Regions from separate parts of the Mesorhizobium sp. WSM4904 genome, predicted to be linked through region 1. Evidence: predicted binding sites of a transcription regulator. Region 1 holds the regulator's gene; the other holds the start of a gene.
What was found. The regulator HrcA, encoded in region 1, represses chaperone genes, less so after heat shock. The targets are predictions, from matches to a motif close to GTTAGCACTCNCNNNNNGNGAGTGCTAAC.
Positions count from the first base shown of each region.

Region 2: groES (co-chaperone GroES) is a predicted target of HrcA. The motif match lies at 3,419-3,447, and genes of this name have one in related genera.

Region 1 covers NZ_CP121354.1:813,994-821,507, forward strand. Annotated here, with positions in the region: gene cysK (cysteine synthase A) at 1-88, opposite strand, end outside; gene QAZ47_RS03815 (LysE family translocator) at 483-1,100, opposite strand; gene QAZ47_RS03820 (sorbosone dehydrogenase family protein) at 1,587-2,927, opposite strand; gene QAZ47_RS03825 (hypothetical protein) at 3,312-3,509, opposite strand; gene hrcA (heat-inducible transcriptional repressor HrcA) at 3,540-4,637, opposite strand; gene rph (ribonuclease PH) at 4,787-5,503, shown strand; gene QAZ47_RS03840 (VOC family protein) at 5,706-6,116, shown strand; gene rdgB (RdgB/HAM1 family non-canonical purine NTP pyrophosphatase) at 6,116-6,793, shown strand; gene hemW (radical SAM family heme chaperone HemW) at 6,790-7,514, shown strand, end outside.
Region 2 covers NZ_CP121354.1:5,236,431-5,243,944, forward strand. Annotated here, with positions in the region: gene QAZ47_RS25325 (hypothetical protein) at 1-1,220, opposite strand, end outside; gene QAZ47_RS25330 (Hsp20/alpha crystallin family protein) at 1,567-2,076, opposite strand; gene QAZ47_RS25335 (Hsp20 family protein) at 2,169-2,642, opposite strand; gene QAZ47_RS25340 (hypothetical protein) at 2,935-3,276, opposite strand; gene groES (co-chaperone GroES) at 3,596-3,910, shown strand; gene groL (chaperonin GroEL) at 3,964-5,592, shown strand; gene QAZ47_RS25355 (hypothetical protein) at 5,659-5,877, shown strand; gene QAZ47_RS25360 (hypothetical protein) at 5,935-6,369, shown strand; gene QAZ47_RS25365 (DUF982 domain-containing protein) at 6,350-6,655, shown strand; gene htpG (molecular chaperone HtpG) at 6,717-7,514, shown strand, end outside.

The sequences.
Region 1 (7,514 bases):
CCAGCGGCGTGTCTCCAATCGTCTCGGTGATCGAGTTGAAGATGCGGCCGCGGCCGGGGACACGCGCGGAGGTGACGGGCTTGTTCATTGGTTTCGCTCCCAAGGCAAAGGCATAGGCAAACAGAATAAGGCTTTCAGCCGCGCAAGATAGGCCGGCCGCCGAAAATATCCGAGTGGGGCGGTTGCTGAAAACCACCCCGCGCCGGAAAATACGATTCCTTTCACGCCACTTGTCGGAGGTTCGATATAGCCGAAGCTCCCCAGCTTCGTCATCCTGGGGCGGAGCAAGGAGCGAAGCGACGCGGCGCAGACCCCAGGATCCATGCCGTGACATCAGAGAGCCGCAGCGGTGCAGGCTTTGGTCCGGACATCCGATGTCGGTGATCCGCGGAGCCTGGTTCTGAACCGCTGCACTTTTCGTGTGGCGTCACGGCATGGATCCCAGGGTCTACGCTTCGCTTCGCCCTGGGATGACGAAAGAGCTATTGACGAGCGGCGATGGCCGCGGCCGCACCCATCATGAAGCCGGCGGCGGTGCGGTTCAGCGCCCTGAGCGCGCGCGGCGACTTCAGGAACCAGCGCGCCTTCGCGGCCAGCGCCAGATAAGGCACCAGCACCACGAACAGCACGAGAACGGTGAGCGTGACGAGGATGCCGTAGTCGGCCAGCGTGATGGTCTTCAGGTCGACGATGGTCGGCGTGATGGCGAGATAGAAGATCATCGTCTTCGGATTGCCGAGCGTCACCGTCAGCCCGGCAAGGAAGCTTGCCACGAAGCCGCCCTTGCCCTTGCGCGCCTCGACGGTCTCGGGCGAGATGCCGCTGGTCCAGAAGCGCCAGGCGAGGAAAGCGAGATAGGCGACACCCGCCCATTTGATGGCGAGGAAGACCATACCGAAGGTCTGCGCGACGAAGGCGAGGCCGAGCACGACGGCGGTGAGATAGGTGATGTCGCCGAGCATCAGGCCGAACGACATCGCCAGCGAGGAGCGGAAGCCGGAGCCGAGCGCGCGGGCGACAAGCGCGGTGACGCCGGGGCCTGGAATGGCGGCGGCGACGCCGAGGGCGGCGCTGTAAGCGAGGAATCCGGTGAGTGTCATGGTTGCAGGCCTTCGGGGTGTGGCTCCAAGGGACCGGTGTGGAACGCGGCTTTTATCATGATGCCCGGTCGCGCGTAATTCCCTTGCGGCGGGTTTCGTTGTGCCAGCTCGGCCGGGAGGTGGTTCCCGGCATAAGCATTTTTGGCCGGTCGCGCCGACGGGGTGCGTTGGAGATTGGCCGAAACGGCCCGGCCTCGTCATCCACGGGCGGAGCAAGGAGCGAAGCGACGCGCGCAGACCCGAGGATCCATTCCGTGACTTCCGAGCGCTGCCGCGGTGCAGAGTTCGGCTCCGCTGCACCCTTCGATCAAGGTCACGGAATGGATTCCAGGGTCTACGCGACGCCGCTTCGCGGCTGCTCCGCCCTGGAATGACGAGGTTGGGGGAGGCTTCGCCCAATCTCCAGCGTTTTCGCTGATTTCATGGGAATGGGAAAGCCTTGTCCGTTGACAAGCGGCAGCCTGCTAAAAGCCCTCTGTCGAACAGCTAGCCGCCATACGTAATACGCCAGATGGTGCCGTTGCCGTCCTCGGTGAGAATCAGCGCGCCGTCCTTCGCCACCGCCACGCCCACCGGCCGACCCCAGACCTCGTCATCCGAAATGACGAAGCCGGTGGCGAAGTCCTCATACTCGCCGGTCGGCTTGCCGTCCTTGAATTTCAGCCGCACCACCTTGTAGCCGCTGCGGACGTTGCGGTTCCACGAGCCGTGCAGGGCGACGAAGGCGTCGCCCTTGTAGTCGGCCGGGAAGTTGCCGCCTTCGTAGAAGGCGATGTTGAGGGGTGCCGAATGCGCCTGCATCAGCACGTCGGGCACCGTGACCTTGCCGGCGAGGTCGGGGCGCGCGCCCTTGTGGCGCGGATCCTCGTTGGAGCCGATATAGTACCAGGGCCAGCCATAGAAGGCGCCGTCCTTGACGGCCGTTGCGTATTCGAACGGCACGTTGTCGCCGAGCTCGTCGCGCTCGTTGACGACGCACCAGAGCGCGCCCGTCGCCGGCTGTACGGTCATGCCCGAGCAGTTGCGCAGGCCGGTGGCGACCATCCTGCGGTTCTGGCCGTCGGGGTCGAAGGCGAGCACGTCGGCGCGACCCGCCTCCGAGCCCCAGGCGGCACCGAGCGGTTGCGATCTCGCCCATTCCTCGAGACCGCCTTTCGGCCTGGCGCCCATGTCCTCGCCGACGTTCGAGCCCGAGCCGACCGACAGATAGAGCGTCTTGCCGTCGGGCGAGAAGGCGATGTCGCGGGTCCAGTGATGACTGGCCGGAATCTTCTCGACGATGGTTTCCGGCTCGCCGGAAGCCTCGAGGTCGCCGTCGCGATAGGCAAAGCGAACCACGCTGTCGCTGTTGGCGACATAGATCCATTGCGGTTTGTCGCCCGGCGGGTAGAAGGCGATGCCGTAGGGCTGGCTGAGGCCTTCGGCGAAGATGGATTTTTCCGCCGGTTTCGCGCTGCCCGCAGCCAGGCGGTAGACGCGGATCCGGTTGGCTTCGCTGTCGGCGACGAAGAGGTCGCCGTTCGGCGCGACGCGCACGACACGCGGATTGTCTATGCCGGAGGCAACCAGTTCCGCGGAAAAGCCGGGCGGCACTATCGGCATCGCGCCTTCGGGGCGGTCGCCCAGGCCGGGGGCATTCGATGCCAACCTGCCGATGCGGGGAGACGGCAGGTCGCGCGGCCTGATCAGGCGGCGCATGCCGGGCCGGTCGGCTTTCCAGTCGCCGAAAGCCTTTTCGCCTGTGAGCAACGGTCGGTCGGCCTGCTGCGCGAAGGCTCCGGAAGCCAGGAGCCAGACAATGCCTGCAAGGCCGGCGATCCGTATCATGCTGCTCTCCATGGTTTGCGCCGCCGTGTCGCAATCGGCTGAGGCCGCCTCGACGTCGTCATTCCAGGGCGAAGCAGGAGCGAAGCTCCGTCGCGGAGACCCTGGAATCCATTCCGTGACCTTAATCGTAGAGCGCTGCGGAGCAGAATTCTGCACCGTCGCAACACCTCCAAGTCACGGCATGGATCCTGGGGTTTGCGCTGCGTCGCTTCGCTCCTTGCTCCGCCCCAGGATGACGAAGCTAAAGGCGCCTCAGCCAATCTCCAAGGCAACCTGACAACGCAAGCACCAGCCGACCGATCAAATTTCCGTGCCAGGAAACTAGGATCGACAGGCGTTCCGAAAAGAGGGGTGGCCCGATTTCTTGGCGGTTCCGGGGCCCGGTCAGCTCTCTTCGACGTCAAGGTCCTCGTCGAGCCGCTTTTCCAGCGCGACCAGATCGGCCGGCAGCGGCAGGCCCATGGCGCGCATTTCCCTGAGCTTCTCGCGCAGCTGTTCCTGCACCTCGTGCTCGTCCTGCGGCTGGTTCACCATTTCCTCGAGCAGCAGGCTGATCTGGGCCTTGAACGATTCCAGCGCCATTTCCACCCTCCTTGCGGCGATCCCGCTCGCCTACCTCAGCATGCGCGAAATCAATTGGGCAGTGTAGTCGACCATAGGCACGATGCGGGCGTAGTTGAGCCGGGTCGGGCCGATGACGCCGAGCGCGCCGACGACGCGTGCGTCCTTGTCGCGATAGGGCGCGACCACGAGCGACGAGCCGGACAGCGAAAACAGCTTGTTCTCCGAGCCGATGAAGATGCGCACGCCCGGACCTTCCTCGGCAAGGTCGAGGAGCTGCAGCAGGCCGTCCTGCGTTTCCAAATCCTCGAACAGATGGCGCAGCAATTCGAGGTCGGCCTGGGCGGTGACGTTCTCCAGAAGATTGGCGCGGCCGCGCACGATGAGGCGCGCCGGCAGGCCGCTTTCGGCGCCGGCCCAGACCGCGAGGCCCTTCTCGACCAGGTCCTGCGACAGCGTGTCGAGGGCCGCCCTCGTCTCGTCCTTGATGCGGGCGATCTCGACGCGCGCCTCGGCCAGCGTGCGGCCGCGAATATGGGCGTTGAGGAAGTTCGAGGCCTCGTGCAGCTGCGAGACGGTGATGCCGGCGGGCAGGTCGACGACGCGGTTCTCGACGTCGCCGCTCTGCGACACCATGACGGCAAGCGCCTTGGTGGGTTCGAGCTGGATGAACTCGATGTGCTTGAGCGCCACCTCGTTCTTGGCGGCGAGCACCAGGCCGGCGCCGCGCGACATGCCCGACAGCATCTGGCTGGCCTCGGTCAGCATATGCTCCAGCGTCGCGCCCGAGCCCGAGGCACGCACCTGCGCCTCGATGACGCGGCGCTCCTCGTCGGACAGATCGCCGAGCTCCATGAAGGCGTCGACGAAGAAACGCAGGCCGGTCTGGGTCGGCAGCCGGCCGGCCGAGACGTGCGGAGCGTAGATAAGACCGAGATGCTCGAGGTCGCTCATCACGTTGCGGATGGTGGCCGGCGACAGCGACGAGGGCAGGATGCGCGACAGGCTGCGCGAGCCGACGGGCTCACCGTCGCGCAGATAGGAATCGACAATCCGCCTGAAGATGTCGCGCGAACGCATGTCGAGCGATTGAAGTACGGGCGATTGAAGCACCGGCGACTGCGACGCGGGATCGACTGCCTTGTTCATTCCAGTCAAAACCTCCTGTTAGAAGATATAGACTCCCGCCCCAATGGCAACCCGGCCCCCGTTTTCCTTTGCGCCCCCTTTTCCTTTGCGCGTAAGGCCGCATGCGTCTACAAGCCGCCGACGAATCCAAAAGAGCAGAAAGAGCCTCTATGCGCCCCTCCAAACGCCAAGCCGATGAAATGCGCGCCATCTCCTTCGAGCGCGGCGTCTCCAAGCATGCCGAAGGCTCGTGCCTGGTGAAGTTCGGCGACACGCATGTGCTGTGCACGGCGAGCCTTGAGGAAAAAGTGCCCGCCTGGATGCGCAATTCCGGCAGGGGCTGGGTGACGGCCGAATACGGCATGCTGCCGCGTTCGACCGGCGAGCGAATGCGGCGCGAGGCCTCCGCCGGCAAGCAGGGCGGCCGCACGCTGGAAATCCAGCGACTGATCGGCCGGAGCCTGCGGGCGGTGGTCGACCTGCAGGCGCTGGGCGAACAGCAGATCACCGTCGACTGCGACGTCATCCAGGCCGACGGCGGCACCCGCACGGCCTCGATCACCGGCGGCTGGGTAGCGCTCTACGATTGCCTGCGCTGGATGGAGGCGCGCCAGATGGTGAGCGTCTCCAAGGTTTTGAAGGACCATGTCGCCGCGATCTCCTGCGGCATCCATGACGGCCAGCCGGTCATCGATCTCGACTATCTCGAGGATTCCTCGGCCGGCACCGACGCCAATTTCGTCATGACCGGCAAGGGCGGCATCGTCGAGATCCAGGGCACCGCCGAAGGCGAGCCCTTCTCCGAGGAGCAGTTTGCCGCGCTGATGGCGCTGGCGAAGAAGGGTATTTCGCGGCTGGTGAGTTTGCAGCAGATGGCGGTGGCGTAGGGCGCCGCAGAGAAGAACGAATGAGGTTGGCGATCCTTCACACCCCCCTCTGGCCTGCCGGCCATCTCCCCCGCAAGGGGGGAGATTGGCTGTCGCGACGACTTTCGCCAATCGCCAATGTTGCAGGAGAGGTGCCGGCGCAGCCGCAGCTAATCTCCCCCCTTGAGGGGGAGATGCCCGGCAGGGCAGAGAGGGGGGCCTCGTGATACCCTCGGCAATCCTCGAAGCCGCCCTCTACGTCAAGGATTTAGACGCCGCCGAAGCCTTCTATCGCGACATCATCGGCCTCGAGCCGGTGGGCAAGGTCGAGGGCCGCCATGCCTTCTTCCGTTGCGGCAACGGCGTGCTGCTCCTCTTCAACGCCGAGGCGACGAAAATTCCGCCGGCGCCCGATGCCAGGCTGAAGGTGCCGCCGCACGGCACGGTCGGCGAGGGCCATCTCTGTTTCGCCGCGAGCGCCGACGAGATCACCGAATGGCGCAAGCATCTGGCGGCGAAGAACATCGCCATCGAAAGCGATTTCGAATGGCCGCAGGGCGGACACTCGATCTATATCCGCGACCCTTCGGGCAATTCGATCGAGTTCGCCGAGCCAAGGATCTGGGGCCTGTGATGCATTCATTGAACGGACAAAAGATCGTCGTCGCCAGCCACAACGAAGGCAAGCTGCGCGAATTCGCCGACCTGATGGCGCCGTTCGGCTTCGAGGCGAAATCGGCCAAGGAATACGGCCTGCCGGAACCGGACGAGACCGGCACCACCTTCGAGGAGAACGCCTATATCAAGGCATACGCCGCGGCCAAGGCCACCGGCCTGCCGGCGCTGTCGGACGATTCCGGGCTCTGCGTCGACGCGCTCGACGGCGCGCCCGGCGTCTACACCGCCAACTGGGCCGAGACTGCCGACGGCAGCAGGGATTTCGGCATGGCCATGCGCAAGACCGAAACGGCTTTGCAGGAAGCCGGCGCGACCGAGCCGGCGCAGCGCACCGGCCGCTTCGTCGCCGTCATCTGCCTCGCCTTCCCGGACGGCGATGCCGAATATTACCGCGGCGAGGCCGAAGGCACGCTGGTGTGGCCGCCGCGCGGCACGCTCGGCTTCGGCTATGATCCGGTGTTCCTGCCCAACGGCTTCGACAAGACGTTCGGCGAGATGAGCGCCGAGCAAAAGCATGGCTGGAAGCCGGGCCAGGCGACGGCGCTGTCGCATCGCGCCCGCGCCTTCCAGAAATTCGCGCAAGCTCGCTTGGATTTGGCGCGCTTGGATTTGGCAAGGCAAGGTTCGGAATGATCGGGACCGGCCAGAGCATGCCGCTCGACCGCAGCCCCGGCTTCGGGGTCTATATCCATTGGCCGTTTTGCGCGGCCAAGTGCCCTTACTGCGATTTCAACAGCCATGTCCGCCACCAGCCGGTCGACCAGGAGCGGTTTGCCCGCGCCTTCGAGACGGAGTTGGCGACGATGCGCGACCGCACCGGCGCGCGCGAGGTGACCAGCATCTTTCTCGGCGGTGGCACGCCGTCGCTGATGCAGCCGGAAACCGTCGCGGCGGTGCTGGAGGCGGTGGCGAAGAACTGGACGGTGCCCGCCGGCATCGAGGTGACGCTGGAGGCCAACCCTTCCTCGGTCGAGGCCGAGCGTTTCCGCGGCTATCGCGCGGCCGGAGTCAACCGCGTGTCGCTCGGCGTGCAGGCGCTGAACGACAAGGACCTGCGCTTCCTCGGCCGACTGCACAATGTCGAGGAGGCGCTGCACGCGATCGGACTCGCCCGGGAAATCTTTCCGCGGCTTTCCTTCGATTTGATCTACGCACGGCCGGGCCAGACGCCGGAGGCTTGGGCTTCGGAGCTCGAAGAAGCGATCGGGCACGCCGCCGACCACCTGTCGCTCTACCAGCTCACCATCGAGGAAGGCACGCCCTTCCATGCGCTGCATGCGGCACGCAAGTTCGTCCTGCCCGACAACGACCATGCCGCCGACCTTTATGCGCTGACGCAGGAAGTAACCGCAGC
Region 2 (7,514 bases), 2.2 Mb from region 1:
TCCTGCTTCTGGATATCGAGCTGGATCTGCTCGGACGCCTGCTGCAGGGAAAGCTGCGAGAGATTTGTGCTGACCACCGACAGGTTCTTCTTGTCCATTTCGCTCTCGTTCCTGAGAACCGCCAGCCGTTCCTCCGCGATCTGCCGTTCGGTCACGGCATCGTTCAACTGCGCCCTGAGCCTCGTCATCTCGGCCGCGGCTTCGGTCTTGTCGTTCGAGGCCTGCTCCAGCCGCGATTGCAGCTCCTGGATCTCGGAACGCAATCCGCGCATCTCCGCCTGGCTCCGCGCCAGCTCGGCCGCCCCGTCGCTTTCGGCGATGCGGGCTGCCTCGGCCACTTCGGCAAGCTTGGCCTGCGTCGCCTCCAGCGACTTCTGCAGCCGAGCCTCCTCCTTTTCGTGGCTGCCGATCTGGGCCATCAGCTCGGCAATGCGCGCGGTTTCGTTGGCGTGGGTCGCCGAGAACTCGTCGAACTTGTGCCGGGCCTCCGCCTCGCGCTTTTGCGCCTGCTCCAGGTCGACCGAAAGACCGACCTGCTTTTCGCGCAGCAGCTTGTTCTCGGCGGCACGCTTGTCGGCTTCGACGGTCTTGGCCGTCAGCGTCTTGACGATCTCGCCGAATTCCGCCTCGCGCCTGGCGCTCTCGTTGCCCATCTCGACCAGCTCGAGCCGCACCGCCGCAAGCGCCTCGCGCAGCGCCTCCCGGTCCTGTACCAGGCTTGCCTCGCGCTGCTGCCAGGCCTCGGCCGCGCCGTCGCGTTCGCGCTGCTTCCTGGCGGCATCGAGCAGTTGTTCCGACATGGTCTTGTGCTCGGCGCTCAGAGCGGCGTTCGCCAGCTCCAGCTCGTTGGCGCGCAGCGCGTCGCGATGCAGGACATTCAGGATGTCGCGCGTCATCTGATGCGCGGTGGCGATTTCCGCCAGCCTCGCCTCGATCTCCTCCAGATGGCCCTGTCCGTCGCGGAAAAGCCCGGAGACCGCTTCCAGCGCGGCCAGCCGCGTCTGGGTATGCGGCGTCAGCCGCGAGGCCACCGCCTCGGGCTGGCTCTCGGTCGGAGGATCCTCATCGCCCGGCGCCGGATCGGCGACCATGTCGTCCTCACTCGACGTCTGTTCGTCAGCCGCAAGACATTCCTCGAAAGCTTCCGCCAAATCCGACTGAAGCTCTTGAAATTCCTTGTCTACGTTTTCGGCCCGCTTGATCAGGGATTTGAAATTCATAACGGCACACCTCTTACGCTCACACCCGCCGTATTAATTAACGAATTGCTAATCTAGCCCTTTGCATTCCGTACGGGAACCCTCTCCAAAAGACGGAAGAAATTAAGGTTATCGCACCTTTCCAGAGGCTTGCGCGATGTTCCGCCAGCGACATCTGCGCCAAGCGCGGTAAGTGGTTCCAGTGGAGCAGCGTTCGGCGGAACGACATCGACGCGCGTTGCATGGCAGTGCCAGCCCGGCTCGCGTAAGAGGCAATCATCCCACGCTGTCGTCAGCACCCGCGCCAGCGTCGGCCGTTCCGTATGGCGGGGGTTGTTGCCATCAGTCCAACCCCCGCGCCGTAATATCAGCTCTTGATTTCGATACGCTTGGCCTGCGACTGCGCCTTCGCGGTCTTGGGCAGCGTAACCGTCAGCACACCGTTCTTGAAGCGAGCATCGATCTTGTCTTCTTCGATCTCATAGCCCAGCGGGATGCGACGCTCGAAGCGACCATAGACGCGCTCCGAGAACTGCCGTTCCTTGTCCAACGTCTCAGAGCGCTTTTCGCCCTTCAGCGTCAGCACGCCGTCATCGAGCAGGACCTCGATGTCCTGCTCCTCCAGGCCTGGCACTTCGGCCGCCACCCTGATCTCCTTCTCGTTGTCGGAGATCTCGACGCTCGGCCAGCCGCCACCGAGGGCCGAGACGCCGCCCAGCGACGGGATGCCGGGGCCGAAGCCGCGGAAGACGTCGTCGAACAGCCGATTCACCTCGCGATGCAGCGACAGGAACGGATCGCGTTCGCCATCACGAAAGACACTCGGTAGCTGGTTGCCATTGCTTCGGCCCCAGGGAATCAGATCACGGACACTCATTGCTTTCCTCCTTTCCGTTCGTCCGGAAGACAATGCCTCAAGCGCCGGGACACATCACCCCGGCGCTCCGCACGTAGCGCCGAGAAGAGGCCTCAGGCGGCCTGTTTCTCTTCGATCTTTTTCGTCGCGGCTTTCGGCACTGCCTTGTCCGCCGCGATGTCGATCCGGCGAGGCTTCATTTCTTCCGGAATCTCGCGCTTGAGATCGATCGTGAGTAGGCCGTTGACGAGGCTGGCACCGACGACCTTGACATGGTCGGCAAGCTCGAAGCGGCGCTGAAACGCGCGGCCGGCAATGCCGCGATGCAGGTACTCACCTTTGTCTTCGCCTGCCTTCTGACCAGAAACCATGAGCATATTCTGCTCCTGGGTAATGGCCAGTTCATCCTGGCTGAAGCCCGCCACCGCCATGGTGATGCGATAGTCGTCTTCGCTTGTCTTAGCGATGTCGTAGGGTGGCCAGTTATCGGCGGTTTCGATACGGCTTGCCGTCTCGAGCGCACTCAGCATTCGATCAAAGCCGATGCTCGACCGGAACAGGGGAGAGAAGTCGAAACTGTTTCTCATAGCTACATCCTCCATTGAGCAACATAGATACGAGGAGCGCCAAGGACGCGGCGCTCCTTGACCTTGCCGGCCTATTGCAAGCGCCGGCGAAAATCGATTTGGGAATTGATTTCCCTTGCGTCAAGGGGCCTGAGCCGTTCAGCTTTGCACCAAGAACCTGCGCCCGGGACCCGCCTTCAATGCATGGCAATAGCCCATCTAAGGGTCTTACAGGGCGATGGTGGGCGGCGCGCACGAAGAAGTGCAGCGCCCTCGCAGCGCCCTCAAAGCCGCATAGTCATCGTAGAAGATGTCATGCATCCAGGCGGTCAATAATTTGCCGACGGTTACCCGTGCGCGTCGACTGCGCGGCCGCGGCGTCCAGTTGGCATAGCGCATTCATGATCTGATCGAAGGAGACCGGCAGATCGCTTCCCGGAGCCAGCCGCAACGCCGGGACGGATTCAACGGCACAGGCATCCGAAGCCCAGGACGACAGGATTGCCCGCTTTTCCTGAAGGTCAAGGGTGTCGTCCTTCACGACCTCGTCGGGGTGCTTGAAATGCCTTGCCGGCGACAGCAGCCGGTCCAACGCAAGGTCACATGTTTCGGGAACAAGAGAAGGGATTATCGGCGAGACATCCTGTCGGTTCATCTGGTCCTCCGTCTTCCAAAACTCCTTTCGACAGCTTCAGCTTCAATGCGCAGAGGGCGCTCGAATGATTTTGTTCCGCCTTCCGGAAAATTCAAGCGGAGAAGCACCGTACCCGTTCTGATTAGGCTCATGTTTTCATGGCATTAGCACTCGCATGGCGTGAGTGCTAAAAATTTTTTCGCGGCCTCTTGAAAAACCAGAAAGGGCAAAACCACATCCACATGCGCGCGATGCCGAAAGGATCGCGAGCCCTGCTCCGGTCCTTCCGGTCCGGAGTGGAGGAACCTCTCAAAATCTGTTTGTCCCGAAGGAGAACGATATGAAGTTCCATCCATTGCATGACCGTGTTCTGGTCCGCCGCGTCGAGGCAGAGGAGAAGACGGCCGGCGGCATCATCATCCCCGACACAGCCAAGGAAAAACCGCAGCAAGGCGAGATCATCGCCGTCGGTCCCGGCGCCCGCGACGAAAGCGGCAAGCTCGTCGCCCTCGACGTCAAGGTCGGCGACCGCATCCTGTTCGGTAAGTGGACCGGCACCGAGATCAAACTCGACGGCGAAGACCTGCTCATCATGAAGGAAAGCGACGTGATGGGTGTGATCGAACAGACATCCGCGCTCGGAAAAGCGGCCTGAGCCGGCCCAACTCTATCCGGTCAACGAAAGCTGCCTGCTGAAGGAGTGTTCCAATGGCTGCCAAGGAAGTGAAGTTCCATTCCGACGCCCGTGAGCGCATGCTGCGCGGCGTCAACATCCTCGCCGACGCGGTAAAGGTGACCCTCGGCCCCAAGGGTCGCAACGTCGTCATCGACAAGTCGTTCGGCGCCCCACGCATCACCAAGGACGGCGTCACCGTCGCGAAGGAAATCGAGCTCGAGGACAAGTTCGAGAACATGGGCGCGCAGATGGTGCGCGAGGTTGCATCGAAGACCAGCGACATTGCCGGCGACGGCACGACCACCGCGACCGTTCTCGCCCAGGCCATCGTCAAGGAAGGCGCCAAGGCCGTTGCCTCGGGCGTGAATCCCATGGATCTGAAACGCGGCATCGACAAAGCAGTCGAGGCTGTTGTCCAGGAGTTGAAGACCAACGCCCGCAAGGTGACCAGAAATGACGAGATCGCCCAGGTCGGCACGATTTCGGCCAATGGCGATGCCGAGATCGGCCGCTTCCTAGCCGAAGCGATGCAGAAGGTCGGCAACGAAGGCGTCATCACCGTCGAGGAAGCCAAGACCGCCGACACCGAGTTGGAAGTCGTCGAAGGCATGCAGTTCGATCGTGGCTATCTCAGTCCGTATTTCATCACCAATCAGGACAAGATGCGCGTCGAGCTGGAAGAGCCTTATGTGCTGATCCACGAGAAGAAGCTCTCAAATCTGCAGGCCCTGCTCCCGGTGCTGGAGGCGGTGGTGCAGTCCGGCAAGCCCCTGCTGATCATCGCAGAGGATGTCGAGGGCGAGGCGCTGGCGACGCTGGTGGTCAACAAGCTGCGCGGCGGCCTCAAGGTCGCGGCCGTCAAGGCTCCGGGCTTCGGTGATCGCCGCAAGGCCATGCTGGAAGACATCGCCATCCTCACGGGCGGCACCGCCATCAGCGAGGATCTTGGCATCAAACTGGAGAACGTCACGCTGGAAATGCTCGGTCGAGCCAAGAAGGTAGTGGTCGAAAAGGAGAACACCACGATCGTCGACGGCGCCGGCAAGAAGGAGGAGATCCAGGGTCGCGTTACGCAGATCAAGGCGCAAATCGAGGAGACCACCTCGGACTACGATCGCGAGAAGCTGCAGGAGCGTCTGGCCAAGCTTGCCGGTGGCGTCGCGGTGATCCGCGTCGGCGGCTCGACGGAGGTCGAGGTCAAGGAGCGCAAGGATCGCGTCGACGATGCCATGCATGCGACCCGCGCCGCGGTCGAGGAAGGCATCCTTCCGGGTGGCGGCGTGGCGCTGCTCAGGGCCGCCAAGGCGCTCGACGCGGTGGCCGTCGACAACCCTGACCAGAGATACGGCGTCGACATCGTGCGGCGCGCCATTGAGGCTCCCGCTCGCCAGATCGCCGAAAACAGCGGGGCGGAAGGCTCGATCATTGTCGGCAAGCTGCGCGAGAAGACCGACTTCGCCTATGGCTGGAACGCCCAGACCGGCCAATATGGCGATCTCTACAGCCAGGGCGTCATCGACCCTGCCAAGGTCGTGCGCACCGCGCTGCAGGACGCCGCCTCGGTCGCCGGCCTGCTCGTCACCACCGAAGCGATGGTGGCCGAGAAGCCGAAGAAGGAAGCCGCGCCCGCTATGCCCGCTGGGGCCGGCATGGACTTCTAAGACGCTGACCAAAGGCCCGCACCCAGCTTCGGGAGCGGGCCTCGTGCGACAGATTGGGAGGCCATCATGGATGCGATGAGCGGTACCGGCCCGGTCCCGGCACCGACACATAAGCCGGGCGAGTTCCTCGCCTATGAGGCGGAGTGCCGAAACGCCCTGCAGCCGCAGCTTGCTGCATTGCTCGACGCGGCCGAAGCCGCCGGCTGGAGACGCCGTACCGCCGCCTCGACGCTGATGTTCCTGGCGGCGCAGCAGGTGTCGGCGACGGCAGGCGCTAAGGGCTGAATAAGGAACTGGGCCTCGTCCCGCCAGGCGGGGTCCTTCGTCAATTGCACCGCATCGATGACCGCATTCGATACGGGCATGCTGAAGGAGGTTACTGTGATTGCGGGACGTTTGCGTGAATGCATGAAGGTGCTGAGGTGGGACGCCGTCGACCTGGCTCAGGAGCTCAACCATCCGCAAAGCGAAGTGGCACGGTGGGTCGACGGCCGTGCGCGGATACCGCTCGCCGTTGGCGCCTGGATCGAGGCGCTGGTCAAGGCCCACAAGGCGCTCCCGCCGCCGGGATTGCTCCAATCCAAAGCCGTGGCGCACACCGGGCCGGCCGCGGCGGTTCAAAGCCTCGAGGCCAATATCCTCAACCATCCGGAATCGCACGGCATCGTGCTGCTGCAGTCGCCCTATCCGCGTCGCCATGCATCCGGGGGACTTCGCCCCGGCCCGATGGCGGTGCAGTCGAAAGGAGGTTCGGACCATGGCCCACGACCACTTTGAAGAACCTGTCACCATTCTCGTCGGCATGGGCTTGCCAGTAAGGCTCGAAACCGTGATGGAGGCGCATGCCCTGCTTCAGGACTGGCCTTCGGCGAACAGGAACAGCGCGCATGAGATCGCGCTCAACGCCTGCAAAGCCGGCATTGCCGGGGAGATCGACGCGGAAACGGTCAGGGCAACCCTTGTTGCCTTCGCGCGCCGCCACGATATTCTGGTGCCGGACATAGTTTCGCAGGCGCCAGCGGCGCTGGCGGGCGGTACCCTTAGTACAAACAGCAACGGCTGAAAGATTGATGACCCTCCGCGCGCAGGCGCGGCGGATAGAAAGACTAGCGCAGGAATTCTGAATGACGACGGATACAAAGACGACGGAAACCAGGACATTCGAGGCGGACGTCTCGCGGCTGCTGCACATGATGGTGCATTCGGTCTATTCGGACCGGGACGTCTTCCTGCGCGAGCTGATCTCCAACGGCGCCGACGCCTGCGAGAAGCTGCGCTTCGAGGCGATCACCCGCCCCGAGCTGCTGGGCGAGGACGCAAAGCCGCGCATCACCATTTCGGCCGATCCCGACAACAAACAGCTTGCCGTCGAGGACAACGGCATCGGCATGGGCCGCGACGAGATGGCCGAGGCGCTGGGCACCATCGCCCGCTCCGGCACGCGCGCCTTCATCGAGCGCGTCGAGGCCGGAAAGGCGAGCGAAGACTCGGCACTGATCGGCCAGTTCGGCGTCGGCTTCTACTCGGTCTTCATGGTGGCCGATCATGTCGACGTGATCAGCCGCCTGGCCGGCAGCGAGGAAGCCTGGCGCTGGTCGTCCGACGGCAAGGGCACCTACGAGATAGCTTCCGTGCCGCTTGCCGCGGCGCCGAAACGCGGCACGCGCGTCGTGCTGCATCTGATGGAGGATGCAGCCTCCTACACCACGCCTTACCGGCTGGAGGGGCTGGCCAAGTCCCACTCCGGCCATGTGCCGGTGCCGATCGCGCTTGTCGAGAAGCCGGGCGCGGAGCCGCGCGACATCGCCGACGGCACTGCGCTGTGGGTACGGCAAAAGAGCGAGATCAAGACGGAAGAATACACCGACTTCTACCGCAGCGTCGCCGGCCAGTATGACGAGCCGGCCGCCACCATCCACTTC